DNA from 2 places in the Micromonospora sp. NPDC047762 genome. Region 1 is predicted to be linked to the other one. Evidence: predicted binding sites of a transcription regulator. Region 1 holds the regulator's gene; the other holds the start of a gene.
The links. The regulator HspR, encoded in region 1, represses chaperone genes until heat shock. The targets are predictions, from matches to a motif close to TTGAGTNNNNNNNACTCAA.

Region 2: a site for HspR is predicted at 5,483-5,501, ahead of lon (endopeptidase La). Genes of this name have one in related genera too.

What each region holds. Positions count from the first base shown of each region.
Region 1 covers NZ_JBIDCQ010000001.1:794,819-802,635, reverse strand. Annotated here, with positions in the region: gene dnaJ (molecular chaperone DnaJ) at 1-1,168, shown strand, start outside; gene ACGF3C_RS03945 (heat shock protein transcriptional repressor HspR) at 1,199-1,639, shown strand; gene ACGF3C_RS03940 (hypothetical protein) at 1,777-1,971, shown strand; gene ACGF3C_RS03935 (hypothetical protein) at 2,175-2,606, opposite strand; gene ACGF3C_RS03930 (GNAT family N-acetyltransferase) at 2,779-3,237, shown strand; gene ACGF3C_RS03925 (cation:proton antiporter) at 3,226-4,440, opposite strand; gene ACGF3C_RS03920 (cation:proton antiporter regulatory subunit) at 4,446-4,946, opposite strand; gene ACGF3C_RS03915 (epoxide hydrolase family protein) at 5,121-6,257, opposite strand; gene ACGF3C_RS03910 (helix-turn-helix domain-containing protein) at 6,344-6,988, shown strand; gene clpB (ATP-dependent chaperone ClpB) at 7,074-7,817, shown strand, end outside.
Region 2 covers NZ_JBIDCQ010000016.1:842-8,658, reverse strand. Annotated here, with positions in the region: gene ACGF3C_RS32550 (DEAD/DEAH box helicase) at 1-1,217, shown strand, start outside; gene ACGF3C_RS32545 (right-handed parallel beta-helix repeat-containing protein) at 1,313-2,449, opposite strand; gene ACGF3C_RS32540 (DoxX family protein) at 2,601-3,005, opposite strand; gene lon (endopeptidase La) at 3,135-5,465, opposite strand; gene ACGF3C_RS32530 (manganese catalase family protein) at 5,600-6,469, opposite strand; gene ACGF3C_RS32525 (sensor histidine kinase) at 6,553-7,284, opposite strand; gene ACGF3C_RS32520 (response regulator) at 7,368-7,817, shown strand, end outside.

The sequences.
Region 1 (7,817 bases):
GATCGAGAAGGACTTCTACGCCGTGCTCGGCGTGGACAAGGCCGCCTCCGCGGATGACATCAAGAAGGCCTACCGCAAGGTGGCCCGGGAGTCGCACCCGGACCACAACCCGGGCGACCCGAAGGCCGAGGAGCGATTCAAGGCCGCGTCCGAGGCGTACAACGTGCTGTCGGACAGCGGCCGCCGTCGCGAGTACGACGAGATGCGTTCCCTCTTCGGCTCGGGCGCGTTCCGGCGCAACGCCAGGGGTGGGGGTCAGCCGGGCGGCATGCCGTTCGACGTCTCCGACATGTTCGGTGGCGGCGGAGGCGGCGGCGATCGTCGCTTCGGTGGCGCCGGCTTCCAGGACCTGTTCAGCTCGATCTTCAGCGGAGGTCAGGCCGGTGGGCAGGCCGCGCCACGCGGTCCGGCCCGTGGTCGAAACGTGGAGACCGAGGTGGCGCTGGACTTCGGCGACGCCGTGCGCGGGGTGACGCTGCCCCTGACGTTGCGCGCGCCGGGAGTCTGCGACACCTGCCACGGCAACGGGGCGAAACCCGGCACCCAGCCGCGTACCTGCCCGGTCTGTCATGGTGCCGGCGTGACCACCCGCGACCAGGGGTCGTTCAGCTTCTCCGAGCCGTGCCGCAACTGCCAGGGCGTCGGCACGGTGGTCGAGGAGAAGTGCCCGGAGTGCCACGGCAGCGGCGGTGTCACAAAGACCCGCACCATGAACGTGCGCTTCCCCGCCGGTGTGGCCGACGGTCAACGCATCCGGCTGGCCGGGCGCGGTGAGCCGGGCGAGCGCGGTGGCCCGGCGGGTGACCTCTTCGTACAGGTCAAGGTTCGGCCGGACGAGCTGTTCGGGCGTACCGGGGACGACCTGACGCTGACCGTGCCGGTCACCTTCGCGGAGGCCGTGCTCGGCACGGACCTGCGGGTGCCCACGCTCGACGGGGCGGTGACCCTGCGGGTGCCGCCGGGGACGCCGAGCGGTCGGGTGCTGCGGGCCCGGGGCAAGGGTGTGGTCCGCCGCGACGGGCAGGCCGGTGACCTGCTGGTAACGCTGGATGTGGTGGTGCCGGCCCGGTTGTCCGACGAGGCGCGCACGGCGCTGGAGTCGTTCGCCGAGCAGACCCCGCCGGCGGCCCGGGAACATCTCGACGCGCGGGTGCGTCGAGTCAGTTAGTCCGGTGGAACGGACGCGGAGGTGAGCGGGATGTCGGGCGAGTTCCTCGGTTCGGGCGACCCTGCCTACGAGGCCAAGGTGTTGATGATCTCGGTGGCGGCTCGGATGGCGGGGATGCATCCGCAGACCCTGCGCCAGTACGACCGACTGGGGCTCGTGCAGCCCGGCCGAGCTGCTGGTGGCGGGCGTCGCTACAGCGTCCGCGACGTCGTGCTGTTGCGCGAGGTGCAGCGGCTCAGTCAGGACGACGGGATCAACCTGGCCGGCGTCAAGCGGATCATCGGGCTGGAGCGGCTGCTGGAGCAGGCGCAGCAGCGGGTGGCCCGGCTGGAGGCTGAGCTGGACGCCGCGTACCGCCGGGTGGCGGAGCTGGAGTCGCTGGCCCGCTTCCCGGGCCGGGATCTGGTGCCGACGAACCGCACGTCCACCGCCCTGGTGGTGTGGCGCCCCCGCCGTACACCCGATCGCTGAGCTGCCGCTCACCCCGGATCTGTCTTCTCGGCCCGGACCGCGCCGGATTCCCGGCGCGGTCCGGGCCGCTTCGGTTAGCCTGTCGATAAGGGTCCAATCGGCTTAATCTGGACCTACCGGCATGGCGAGGGGGAGCGATGGCGGAACAGGCGAAGAAGGTGGCCCAGCAGACCGAGGACCGGTTGGAGAACCTGGCCGAAACCGTCCGCAAGAAGTTCGACAAGGTGACCGAGGGGACCTACCGGGACCGGATCATCGCGGGCCGGTTCGCCGAAAACGGCGACCACACCGGCGAACGGGGCCAAGCCGAAACGGACCGCAAGCAGGACTGACCGGTAACCGACGTGCGGGCCGGGACCCACGGGGGGTCCCGGCCCGCACGCACGCCACACACCACGCCCCGCCCCCCGCGCCCCCGCGCCCCCCGCGCAATTCCGCGATCTTGCAGTTTGGGATGACGGAATGTCTAGCTTCGCGCAATAGGTCGGAACAGAAAGTGCAAGATCGGCGAAAGAAACGGCGCGAATCCGGTAGTTCAGCCGAGGCGGCGGTTCTCGCGGACCAGGCCGCCCTCGCACCAGTCTCGGTAGACGAAGAGGTCCGGTCTGGCCAACAGCACCCGGCCGTTGTGCGCCCAGACCTTCATCAGCTCGTCGCCGTCACGCTCGGCCTGTTCGACGAGCTTGCGGAAGCGGCGCTTGGGATGGGCGCGGAAGTTCGTCCGGATGCCGTCGGCCGCGTAGATGTAGAGGCAGTGCAGCGCGAACCGTCGGGCCGGGCAGGTTGAATCCATCGCTAACTCGAAGAGTGTCAACACCAGCCGGTCGCCGGAGACCAGCAGGTCCCAGTCCGGTGGCATCGACGCCAACGGCACTGAATCGGGCTTGTACGCCCAAGCTCGCAACTCCGCCGGAGTCGGATCGACGGGGTTGGCAAAGCCGTGGAACGTCGACTCCTGCACGCTCACCGGCTGACCTTCCGCTCTCGCCCGCGTTTGGCAACGCTGCCTGCGGACCCTGGCTGCTGGGGCGAAACGGTAACCCGCCGTCGGGTGCTGCGGTAGTACCCGCGAGGAGCAATTCCGCAACCGTTGGCATGGGCGGGTCGGTTGCATCGATGACGCAGCCGATGATGTCCCCATGACCATCCACGTACGACAGTTACAGCGAGGCGCCGAGGCCGAGTTCGTCACGGGGCTGGAGTGGCTTTTCGCCCCTCCCGGTGGCCGTCCCGGGGATTGGGACCGGGATCGTGCCGTCGAGCGGACCGCGCAATTGCTCGCCCACGAAGACGTCGCACTCTTCGCGGCGCGATCGGGTGAAGGTCAGGTGGTCGGTGTGGCCAGCGTCTACGTGGACATCCTCTCGGTGCGCTTCGGCCGTCGGGCTTCGATCGAGGACCTCGCTGTGCACCCTGAGTGGCGCTCCCGGGGTGTCGGCTCCAGCCTCCTGACGGCGGCCAGGGCATGGGCGCACGAACACGGTGCCGACTACGTCTTCCTGGAGTCCGGCCTCGCCCGGACCGAGGCGCACCGCTTCTACCTTCGCGAGGGTGCGACCCACGCGGCCGCGGCGTTCAGGTGGACCTCAGTGCAGTGAGTCGATGACCGGGGCCTGCCCCCGCCGCTGCGCCGCCGCGCGGTTGCGCAGCCACCGCTTGAACCACGGGAAGTCCGGCAGCCGGGCCAGGATCGGCCCGGTCACCACGGTGATCAGGACGTACGTCGCGGCCAGCGCTGCCAACCGCGGCTCGACGCTCCCGGCGGCCACCGCGAGACCGGCGATGACGATGGAGAACTCGCCTCGGGGTACGAGTGCCAGACCGGTCCGCCATCGGCCGGGTTCGGCGATGCCGACCCGACGGGCGGCGAGGTAACCGGTGGCCGTCTTCGTCGCCATGGTGATCACGGCCAGCGCGAGCGCCGGCAGCAGCACCGGCGGAATGTCCTGCGGGTCGGTGGTCAGGCCGAAGAAGACGAAGAACACCGCGGCGAACAGGTCCCGCAGGGGCGAGAGCAACTCGGTGGCGTGGTGCGCCACCGGGCCGGAGAGCGCGATGCCGACGAGGAACGCGCCGACCGCCGCCGACACCTGGAGCGACGCGGCGATGCCAGCGATCAGCAACGTCAGACCGAGTACGCCGAGCAGCAGCGCCTCGGGGTCCTTCGCCGACAGGGCGGACGAGATCAGGTGGCCGTACCGGATGGCGACCACCAGCACGATCAGCACAGTGCCCACCGCGACGGTGAGCGCGATCCCGCCGCCGAGCAGGCCGGTGCCGGCCAGTACGGCGGTGACGAGCGGCAGGTAGAGCGCCATCGCCAGGTCCTCGATGACAAGCACCGAGAGGATCACCGGGGTTTCCCGGTTACCGAGCCGGCCCAGGTCGGCGAGGACCTTGGCGATCACCCCGGAGGAGGAGACCCAGGTGATGCCGCCGAGCACCAGGGCGGCGACCCAGTCCCAGCCGAGCAGCAGGGCGAAGGCCGCGCCGGGCAGCGCGTTGAACACGCCGTCGATCAGCCCGGCCGGGGCTGCCGAGCGGAGGTTGCCGACCAGTTCGTTGGCCGAGTACTCCAGGCCGAGCATCACCAGCAGCAGGATGACGCCGATCTCGGCGCCGACCGCGAAGAACTCCTCGCTGGCGGCGAGCGGAAGTAGCCCGCCGTGCCCGAACGCGAGCCCGGCGAGCAGGTAGAGGGGAATGGGCGAGAGGCCGAAGCGCCGGCTCAGCCGGCCGAGGAGGCCAAGCAGCAACAGCAGCGCACCGACTTCGATGAGCAGCGTGGTGAAATCGTGCATCCGCCTCAGCCGTCCGGGTCACTGTCGGCGAGGATGGCGGACACACCGTCGAGACCTCTGCGGGTCCCGACGACGACCACCACGTCGCCGGCTGCGAAGCGGAAGGAGGGGAGTGGCGAGACGATCACTTCGCCTTCGCGCAGCACCGCCACGATGGAGGCGCTGGTGCGGGTACGCGCCTTGGTGTCGCCGAGCTTCCGGTTGACGTACGGAGAGCCGGCCGTGATGGCGATCTGCTCGGTGAGCAGACCGGCGGCCTGCTCGCGGAGCCCGGAGAGTTGACCGAGCATCAGCGACGCGCCGAGGATGTCGGCCAGAGCCTCAGCCTCGTCGTCCGTGAGCGGAATGTCCGCCTGGCAGGCATCGGGGTCGTCGGGATCGTAGAGAACGAGATCACGCCGGCCATTGCGATGGGAGACGACGCCCAGGCGGCGTCCGGACTCCGTCACCAGATCGTGACGTACCCCGATCCCGGGTAGGGCGGTCTGCTCGACACGTACTCGCACCAGCCAAGGCTACCGCTTGATGAACAATCCGCAGATCTTGGACGGCCACCGGTCGTCAGACCAGGCCCTGCGCAGCTCATCGGGCGTGATCGACTCGGCTTTCCTGAAGTCGCGGTGTCCTGGTGGTCCGGACACCCCGACTTCAAGGAACCCGAGTCGATCAAGCGCTGGCGGTCAGCGGAGGCTGGCGAAGAACTCGCGGATGTCGGTGACCAGCACCTCGGGGGCCTGGTGGGCCGCGTAGTGACCGCCGACGTCGCCCCGGCCCTCGATGTCGGTGTCGTACGCCGTCCACCGGACGATGTTCGAGTGGTCCCGGTCGGCGAACGGGCGGATGGACTGGAAGTCCCCGGGGAACATGGCCAGCGCGGTCGGGGCGGTGGTCGGCTCGGTCGGCGGCTCGCCGGCGTGCGCGTCCTCCCAGTAGAGCCGCATCGCCGAGGCCGCCGTGCCGGTGAACCAGTAGAGCGCCACGTTGGCCAGGATGAAGTCGGCGTCCAGGCTCTCGTCGAAGAGTTGGGCGTTCCAGGCGAGCAGCCCCACCGGCGAGTCGGCCAACCCGAACGCCAGGGTCTGCGGCTGCTGACTGTGCACCTGGTTGAAGGAGAACTTGTTCTCGTAGAACCACTGGAGGTGTCCGAGCGCCGCCTGGTCCGCCTCGGAGAGCCCGGCGAACTCGGCCGGGTCGCCCGAGGGGAACGAGAAGAGCTGGGTGACGTGTACGCCGAGCACGTGCTCCCGGTCGGTCCGGCCCAACTCCGGCGCGATCATCGATCCGGCGTCGTTGCCGACCGCGCCGTAGCTGTCGTACCCCAGGCGGTTCATCAGCTCGGCCCAGGCGCGGGCGATGCGGAACCGGTTCCAGCCGGCGTTGCGGGTCGGGCCGGAGAAGCCGAAGCCGGGCAACGACGGGACGACCACGTGGAAGGCCGGCGCGTCCGGGTCGGTCGGCTCGGTGAGCGGGGCGATCACGTCGAGGTATTCCAGCACCGAGCCGGGCCAGCCGTGGGTGAGCACCAGCGCGGTGGCGTCGGGCCGGGACGACCGGACGTGCAGGAAGTGGATCCGCTCGCCGTCGATCTCGGTGACGAACTGCGGGTGAGCGTTCAGGCGGGCCTCGACGGCGCGCCAGTCGAACCCGCCCCGCCACCTGTCGACGAGGGCCCGCACCCGGTCGTTGCTCACCCCGTACGAGTCACCCGCGCCGGGCAGTTCGACGGGCCAGAGGGTGCGGTCCAGCCGGGCGGCCAGGTCGTCGAGGGCGGTTTGCGGGATCTCGGCGCGGAACGGGTGGACAGCTGTGTCACTCATGCCGGAACTCCTTTTGGAACGGAATGTTTCGTTCTGCAATCACCATAGCAGAGCGGAACGATCCGTTCCACTGTTAGTCTGAACCCATGTCAACGACGTCCGGCAAGACCCTCGGCGGTCGCCGCGCCCAGGCCGCCCGCAACGACGAGGTCATCCTCGAAGCCGCCCGCGCCGTCTTCCTCGACGACCCGAAGGCCCCGATCGCCGCCGTCGCCGAGCGCGCCGGCGTCGGCATCAGCGCCCTCTACCGGCGGTACGCGGGCAAGGAGGACCTGCTGCGCCAGCTCTGCCACGACGGGCTGCGCCGGTACGTCGCGGAGGCGGAGACCGCCCTCGCCGAGCCGGACGACTGGGCCGCGTTCACCGGTTTCCTGGCCCGGGTGGTCGACGCCGACGTGCACTCGCTCACCGTCCACCTGGCCGGCACCTTCACCCCGACCGAGGAGATGGGTCGGGACGCGGTGCGCGCCGGTGAGTTGGCCACCGCGCTGGTCGACCGGGCCCACGCGAGCGGGCGGCTGCGCCCCGACGCGGTCGTCCACGATCTGGGGTTGTTGTTGGAGGCGTGCGCCGCGGTCCGCGTACCCGATCCGGAGCGGACCCGCCAGCTGCGCCGTCGCCAGCTCGCGGTCCTGGTGGCGGGCCTGTCGTCGGTGCCGGACGAGGGCCCGCTGCCCGGCCCGGCCCCGGCGGCCGGGGAGTTCGACTGGCGGTGGCGACGCCGGGAGTGATGGGCGTCACGCGCTAAGGTTGAGCGGAATACGCTCAACTCTGGTTGTGTCCAACCCAGTGGACAACGCCGATCCGGGGGAGCCCATGAACACCGAAAGACTCACCACCAAGAGCCGCGAAACCATCACGGGCGCTGTGGCACTGGCCAACCAGCGTGGCCACGCCACGGTGGAGCCCTGGCACCTGCTCCTGTCACTCCTGGACACCGACGGCTCGACCGCCACCGGGCTGCTGCGCGCCGTCGGGGCCGACCCGACCGAGCTGCGCCAGGCCGCCCAGCGCGCGGCCGACAACCTGCCGGCCGCCCGCGGCTCCAGCATCGCCGAGCCGACGTTGGCTCGGGAGTTTGTCAACGCCATCGGCGCCGCCGAGCAGATCGCCCGGCCGCTGGGCGACGAGTACACGTCCACCGAGCACCTGCTCGCCGGCCTGGCCCGGGTGGGTGGGGCGGTGTCCGGCGCGCTGAAGACCGTCGGTGCCACCGAGGAGGCCCTGGTCGCCGCCTTCCCGACCGTGCGCGGTGGGGACCGTCGGGTCACCACCGCCGACCCGGAGCAGACCTACCAGGCCCTGACCAAGTACGGCGTCGACCTCACCGCCAGCGCCCGCGACGGCAAGATCGACCCGGTCATCGGCCGGGACTCCGAGATCCGTCGGGTCATCCAGGTGCTGTCCCGGCGTACCAAGAACAACCCGGTGCTGATCGGCGAGCCCGGCGTCGGCAAGACCGCGATCGTCGAGGGCCTGGCCCAGCGGATCGTCACCGGCGACGTGCCCGAGTCACTCCGCGACAAGAAGCTGATCTCGCTGGACCTCGGCGCGATGGTC
Region 2 (7,817 bases), on a different contig from region 1:
TCGACGAGGCCGACGAGATGCTCGACATGGGCTTCGCCGAGGACATCGAGGCGATCCTGGAGCACGCTCCGGCGCAGCGTCAGACGGTGCTCTTCTCGGCCACCATGCCCTCGCGCATCGACGGGATGGCCCGCCAGCACCTGCGCGAACCGGTGCGGATCGAGATCGGCCGGGAGCAGCCGGTCGCGGGTGAGGCGCCCCGGGTGCGGCAGAGCGCGTACATCGTGACCCGGGCGCACAAGCCCGCCGCGCTGGGCCGGGTGTTGGACGTGGAGTCCCCGACGGCGGCGATCGTGTTCTGCCGCAGCCGGGAAGAGGTCGACCGGTTGACCGAGACGATGAACGGTCGGGGCTACCGCTCCGAGGCGCTGCACGGTGGCATGAGCCAGGAGCAGCGCGACCGGGTCATGGGCCGGCTGCGGGCGGGCACCGCGGACCTGCTGGTGGCCACCGACGTGGCGGCGCGTGGGCTGGACGTCGAGCAGTTGACCCACGTGGTCAACTACGACGTGCCGTCCGCCCCGGAGTCGTACGTGCACCGGATCGGTCGGGTGGGTCGGGCTGGCCGCGAGGGCGTGGCGATCACCCTCGCCGAGCCGCGTGAGCACCGGATGCTCAAGACCATCGAGAGGGTGACCGGCCAGCGGATCACCATCGACAAGATCCCCACCGTGGCCGACATGCGTACCCGGCGGCTGGAGCTGACCCAGGCGGCCCTGCGGGAGAGCCTGCTGGAGGACGACCTCGACCCGTTCCGGGTGATCGTGGAGACGCTGACCGACGAGTTCGACCTGATGGAGGTCGCCCTCGCCGCCGTGAAGCTGGCCCACGAGGTGACGTCGCCGGGCTCCGACGACGAGGAGGAGATCCCGCAGGCCCCGGTCCGTGGGTCGCGCGAGGGCCGACCGGAGGCCGGCGGCCGGGGCGGCGACCGGCGCGGCGGGGGCCGGCCACGCTCCGGCGGCGGCAACACCGTCCAGGTCTTCGTCGGCCTGGGTCGACGCGCCGGGGTGCGCCCACAGGATCTGGTCGGCGCGATCACCGGGGAGACCGGCATCCGCGGCCGGGACATCGGCTCGATCGAGATCGCCGACCGGTTCTCACTGGTGGAGGTGCCGCAGGGGGTGGCCGACGAGGTCATCTCCGGCTTGCGCTCCAGCACGATCAAGGGCCGCAAGGCCACCGTGCGCCGCGACCGCGGCGGCGACGAGCGCTGAGAACGCGGTCGGCGACCGCCGGAGTACGACGGGCGCCGACGACCCGGCCCGGCGAGGCGGCGGGAGGGACATGGGCACCCGCCGCCCCGCCGGTGCTAGCCGATGTTTCCGTTGACCACGTTGTTGGCGCCGGCCAGCGACGCGCCACCGGAGCGGTGGTCGTACGCCCGCATCACGTTGTTGGTGACGATCCAGTTGTTGCTGGTGCCGACGGTCATGATCGGCCGGTCCTGGCGGCGGGGCGTCGCGTCGTCGTAGAACTGGTTGCCGATCACCTGGCACAGGTCGGCGTCGCGGCCGAGGATCCCGTTCGCGCCGTTGTCGTGGATGTCGAGCCCCATGATCCGGGTACGTCCGGATGAGGAGACCTCGATGCCGTTGGTGGCGTTGCGCCACAGCCGGCCGCCGATGAACTGGGTCCCCCAGACCTGCCGAAGGTCGGCGCCGCTGCCGGTGCCACTCGTGCCGTTCGACTCCAGGTAGACGTTCTGGAAGATGTTCCGGTGGGCGGGTTCGCGCAGTTCCACTCCGTTGCCCCGGCAACCCCAGACATGCAGGTTGTCGAAGAAGCAGGCGCTGTCCAGCAGCCGTATCCCGGTCTGGCACTCACCGACCCAGACGTTGAGGAACTCGTTGTCGTACGCGACCTTGTTCACGAGGATGCCGACGCCGAGGCAGTCCTCGATGTTGATATCGGTGATCTTGTTGGCGTGGGCGCTGGTGTCCGCGTCCTTGCCGAGGAACTCGATCGCGTGGCTGCCCGAGTTGCCGAAGTGCAGGTGATGGAAGGTCGATCGGGGGCCACGGACGGTCAACAGCACGTTGGAGGTCCGCATGCCGTAGAAGTGCACGTTGGAGATCTGGTTGTACTTACCGCTCGAGACCAGACGACCGGTGTAGCCCGGGGCCGGCTGGATGATCGCCGCGCCGATGTTCTCGCCGGTCCAGGTCACACTCGTCGGAAAGCGAACCTCCGATCCGAGACCGAGCGCGCCCACCGGTTGGAAGATCTCCCCGCCACCGGCCGGCAGCAGGTTCAGCGCCGTGGTGACCTTGTCCGACTCGTCACTGCCGTCGAGCCGGCAGCCGACCCGGGGGTCCCGGAGGCTGAGCGGGGCCTCCCGCACGGTCGTGACGGGCGGCGATCCCGCCTGTTCCGCACCGGCGAGGGTGGCCACCGTGGTCGCCACCGCGGCGCCCGCGCCGCCGGCGAAGAGCACCCGCCGTCCCAACCGTCGGCTCGGTGGATCTGACCGTTGTGGCGCTGCCGGCGGTACCGCACCAGGTGCGCTCACGATCGGTTCCATGCCTCTCCCCCGTTGAGTGCCACCTCGAGCGGCGGGCAGACTCTACTGTGCATTGTCGCGTGCTCGCCGACGCGGATCAGAGGGCGTACGGGCCGAAACGGCCCCAGGCCACCACGGCGGCGAGGACGAGCAGCACCGCGCAGGTGACCGCGCCCTGGATCTCGGTGCGACGCCCCTGCTGGGTGGTCTGCTGCTTTCCGGCGCGCAGGTGCACCAGGAGGCCGCCGATCATGACGATGACCAGCCCGACGGCGGCGAGCGGGGTGAGCACTGTGGCGATGCCGGTGGCAGCGGGCAGCACGAGCCCGACGGCGGCCAGCAGCTCGACCGCGCCGAGCGACTTGACCTGTGACGGTGGAACGGGGTCCACCCACCGCATCACGTCGCGCAACTTCTCCTTCGGCTGGCTCAGCTTGGCCAGCCCGGCGCCGGCGAAGACGGCGGCGAGCAGGAACTGAATGATCCAGAGCACCACGTTCACGGGGGGTTCCTCCAGGGGCCGCCTCGCGGCGGAGAGGTGGTTGACGGTGCAGACGAGACAGTAGACCTCCCCGCGTACCGAAAGGGCCCCCGCCGTCGCAAGACGGCGGGGGCCCGGATCGTCGGAGCGTCAGACCGCGAAGAGCGCCGGCCCGTCAAGCGTCTTCACGTCGGCCGGGCGCAGCGCCAGGGCGAGCACGTCGGCCACGTCGGCCAGGGTGTGCACGGTCAGCGCCTCACGCACCTCGGTCGGCAGGTCGTCCAGGTCGGGCTCGTTGCGCGCCGGGATGATCACCTCGGTGAGGCCGGCCCGGTGCGCGGCGAGCAGCTTCTGCTTCACCCCACCGATCGGCAGCACCCGACCGGAGAGCGTCACCTCACCGGTCATCCCGAACTCGGGACGGACCGGGCGGCCGGTGACCAGCGACGCCAGGGCCGTGACCATGGTGATGCCGGCGCTCGGACCGTCCTTGGGCACCGCGCCCGCCGGGAAGTGGACGTGGATCCGGCGTCCCGCGAGAGCGTTCGGGTCGATGCCGAACCGCCGCCCGTTGGAGCGTAGGTAGGAGAGCGCGATCTGCGCCGACTCCTTCATCACGTCACCGAGCTGGCCGGTCAGGGTCAGCCCCGGCTCGCCCTCCATGCTGGTCGCCTCGATGAAGAGCACGTCCCCGCCGGCGCCGGTGACGGCGAGGCCGGTTGCCACGCCGGGCACCGCGGTGCGCTCGGCCGACTCCGGGGTGAACTTCGGCCGCCCCAGGTAGCGGGTGAGGTTGTCGGTGTCGACGCGTACCGGCGACGGGTCGGTCGCCAGCGTCACCGCCACCTTGCGCAGGATCTTGGCGAGGCCACGTTCGAGCTGCCGGACCCCGGCCTCTCGGGTGTACTCCCCCGCGATCAGCGCCAACGCCTCGTCAGCGATCTCCACCTCGTCGGCGGTCAGCCCGGCCCGCTCCCGCTGCCGGGGCAGCAGGTGGTCACGGGCGATGGAGACCTTCTCGTCCTCGGTGTACCCGTCCAGGGTGACCAGCTCCATCCGGTCCAGCAGGGGGCCGGGGATGGACTCCACCACGTTGGCGGTGGCCAGGAAGAGCACGTCGGACAGGTCGAGGTCGACCTCCAGGTAGTGGTCCCGGAAGGTGTGGTTCTGGGCCGGGTCGAGCACCTCCAGCAGGGCGGCGGCCGGGTCACCGGCGTAGCCGGCGGCCAGCTTGTCCACCTCGTCGAGGAGCACGACGGGGTTCATCGAACCGGCCTCGCGCAGCGCGCGGACGATCCGACCGGGCAGCGCCCCCACGTAGGTGCGCCGGTGCCCGCGGATCTCCGCCTCGTCGCGGACGCCACCGAGCGAGACCCGGACGAAGTTGCGCCCGAGCGCCCGCGCCACGGACTCGCCGAGGCTGGTCTTACCCACTCCGGGAGGACCGGCGAGGGCGAGCACCGCGCCGGAGCCGCGACCGCCCACCACACCGAGGTTGCGCTCGGCGCGCCGGTTGCGCACGGCCAGGTACTCCAGGATGCGGTCCTTGACGTCGGCCAGGCCGGCGTGGTCCGCGTCGAGCACCGCGCGCGCCGCGGTCAGGTCGGTGTTGTCGTCGGTACGCGTGCCCCAGGGCATCTCGAGCACGGTGTCCAGCCAGGTACGGATCCAGCCGGCCTCCGGGGAGGCGTCGCTCGCCCGCTCCAGCTTGCCGACCTCGCGCATGGCCGCCTCGCGGACCTTCTCCGGCAGCTCGGCGGACTCGACGCGGGACCGGTAGTCGGCGGAGCCGTCCGGCTCGTCCTCGCCCAGCTCCTTGCGGATCGCGGCGAGCTGCTGGCGCAGCAGGAACTCGCGCTGGGACTTCTCCAGCCCTTCGCGGACGTCACTGTTGATCTGCTCGGTGACCTCCTGCTCGGCCAGGTAGTCCTTCACCCAGCCGACCAGCAGCTCCAGCCGGGCGGTGACGTCCGGCGCGGCGAGCAGCTCGGTCTTCTGTTCGAGGGTCAGCCAGGGCGCGTAACCGGCCGAGTCGGCCAGCTCGGATAGGTCGGTCATCCGCTCCACCGCGTCGATGACCTGCCAGGCGCCCCGCTGCTGAAGCACGGAGGTCACCAGGGCGCGGTACTCACGGGCGAGTTCGCGGGCCCGACCGGCGTGGGCGGGTTCGTCGAGTTCGGTCGCCTCGACCCAGAGGGCGGCGCCGGGGCCGGGCACGCCGGAGCCGATCCGGGCCCGGGACAGGCCACGGATGACGGCGGCGGGCTCGCCCTCGGGCAGGCGGCCGACCTTCTCGATGGTGGCGACCACGCCCACCGGGCCGTACTCGCCGTCGATGCGCGGCACGGCCAGCAGCTTGCGGTCGCCGGTCGCCCGCGCCGCGTCGATAGCGGCCTGGGTGGTGGGGTCGAGGGTCACCGGGATGACCATGCCGGGCAGCAGCACGGCGTCGGTCAGGGGCAGTACCGGAAGAGTTGCCATCGAACACCTCGCGTTAGTTGAGCGTGTCTCACTCAAGTAACAAAGCGTTCCCCTTGTTCCGGCCTGTGACCCAGGCCACTTTCGCGCCCGGTCCGTCGGGTCACCGGGGACCGGTGGGCGACCCGACGGGCACCTCAGGTGAGCTTGCTCTTCACCGTGTTCACCACCGAGCCGGCCACTCCCGGGTTGGTGCCGTACAGACGAGGGTCACCCGGGGCCAGCACCGGTTCCGGCGCGTTCGCCCGCGGGTTGTCGTCGTACCGGAACTCGCCCTTGCCGTCCGGCGAGGGCCCGGACGCCCAGCGCCCCTGGGCGGCGTCGGTGCCCGAGGAGAAACCCAGGTAGGTGTAGCCGTACTCCTCGGTGAACTCGCCCGAGTCCGGAAACGCCTCCGGCACCGGCATCTCCTCCAGGCCGTCCTCCTTGAGCTGCTCGATCGCCGCCAGCCACATGTTCTGGTGCATCGTGTCGCGGGCCAGCAGGAAGCGCAGCATCTGCTTGACGCCCGGGTCGTCGGTCATGTGGAACAACCGGGCGACCTGGAGCCGACCCTGTGCCTCGGCGGTGACGTTGAGCTGGAAATCGGCCAGCAGGTTACCGCTGGCGGTGACGAACGAGCCGTTCCAGGGCACCCCGTTGGAGTCGGCGGGCAACGCGCCAGCACCGCTGTGGATGAAGTGCGCCGGATTCGACGCGGCGAAGGTCGCTGCGCCCCCGGGGTTGTCCGCGATGCCCTCCGACATCGACAGCGGCGCGTTGTCCAACAGCCGGGTGATCATCGTGACGATCATCTCGACGTGGCCCATCTCCTCCGTGCCGACGTCGAGCAGCAGGTCCTTGTACTTGCCGGGCAGTCGGCAGTTCCAACCCTGGAAGAGATACTGGTTGGCGACCGTCATCTCGCCCCACTTGCCGCCCAGCACCTCCTGCAACCGGCGGGCGAACGCCGCATCCGGGCCGTCCGGCTTGGCTTCGAACTGCAGATCCTTGACGTGGCTGAACATCCAACCTCCTCGGTACCGGAAACAGGTAGCGAGGCCGTTCCCGCCCCGATGACCCGAGCGGGCCAACCGGTGTCCCGGCCGGGTCAGCGCACCGGGCGGGCCATCGGCAGCAGCACCTCCAACGCCACTCCACGCGGCCGTAGCCGATGCGCCCGCAACGCTCCCCCGTCCGTGGCGACGAGCTGCCGCGCGATCCACAGGCCCAGACCGGACATCCCGACGGCCGGCGCCGGACGCCGCAGCGCGACCAGCAGCGCATCGTCGACCCGCCCCTCGTCGGTGACGAGGATGCTCAGGCTGGTGCCGCCCACCGTGGCGTAGAGCCCGACCTGCCCGTCCGGCGGCCCGTGCCGCAACGCGTTCTGCACCAGGTTGACAAGTACCTGTCGGGTTCGTCCGGCCGGCACCGGGCAGGAGGCCGCCTCCCGGGTGGCTCGCGCCCGCCGACGGGCGAGCGGCACCAGCGCCGCGGCCTCCCGCAGGATGCCCGCCAGCGCGACGGCCGGATCCGGCTGCGGAGTCGGCGTCAGCACACCGGTGCCGGCGGTCGCGTCTCGCAGCAGGCTCTGCAGGTGGGCGGCCTGGTCGCGGGCCAGCGCACTGAGTGCCCGCCGATCGTCCCCGGTCAGCTCACGACGCTCGTCGGCCAACGCGCGGGTCAGCGAGGTCAGGGTGCTGATCGGCGTCCGAAACTCGTGACACAGCACCCGCAGCAGCAGCTCCGAATCGGCCGCCGTCGGTCGTTTCTCGCCCGGTGTCGGCTCAATGGGGCGCAACCCTCGCAGCAGGTCCCGCAAACCGTGCCGTACGCGCATCCACCCGAGTCCTCTCGTTCGGTGCGAACCCGCATGATCGGTACCCGCTGGGGAACGGCGCAGACATGCCGGGAGCCTCCACCTTGCGACTCGTCGTCGTGGACGATCACCCCCTTTTCGTCCGCGGCCTGGAGTTGCTGCTCCCGATCACCACCAACGGCCGCGTCGAGGTGGCCGCCTCGACCGGCGACGCCGCCGCGGCGGCGGCCCTGGTCAGCAGCTGCCGCCCCGACCTGGCCCTGGTCGACCTGCACATGCCGCCGCCCGGCGGCATCCGGGCGGTGGCCGCGATCCGGCGGACCACCCCACGGGTACGGGTGGTCGCGATGTCCGGTTCCGCCGACCCCGGGCCAGCGGTGGAGGCGCTGCGGGCCGGTGCCGAGGGGTTCCTGCCCAAGACCAGCGAACCGGAGGAGCTGCTGCCCCCACTGCTGGCGATCCTCGACGGCTGGGCGGTGCTGCCGGCCGAACTGCTGCGCGCCATGCTGCTGGGGCCCACCCGCTCCGCGCCCGTCGACCTGGACGGCGAGGAA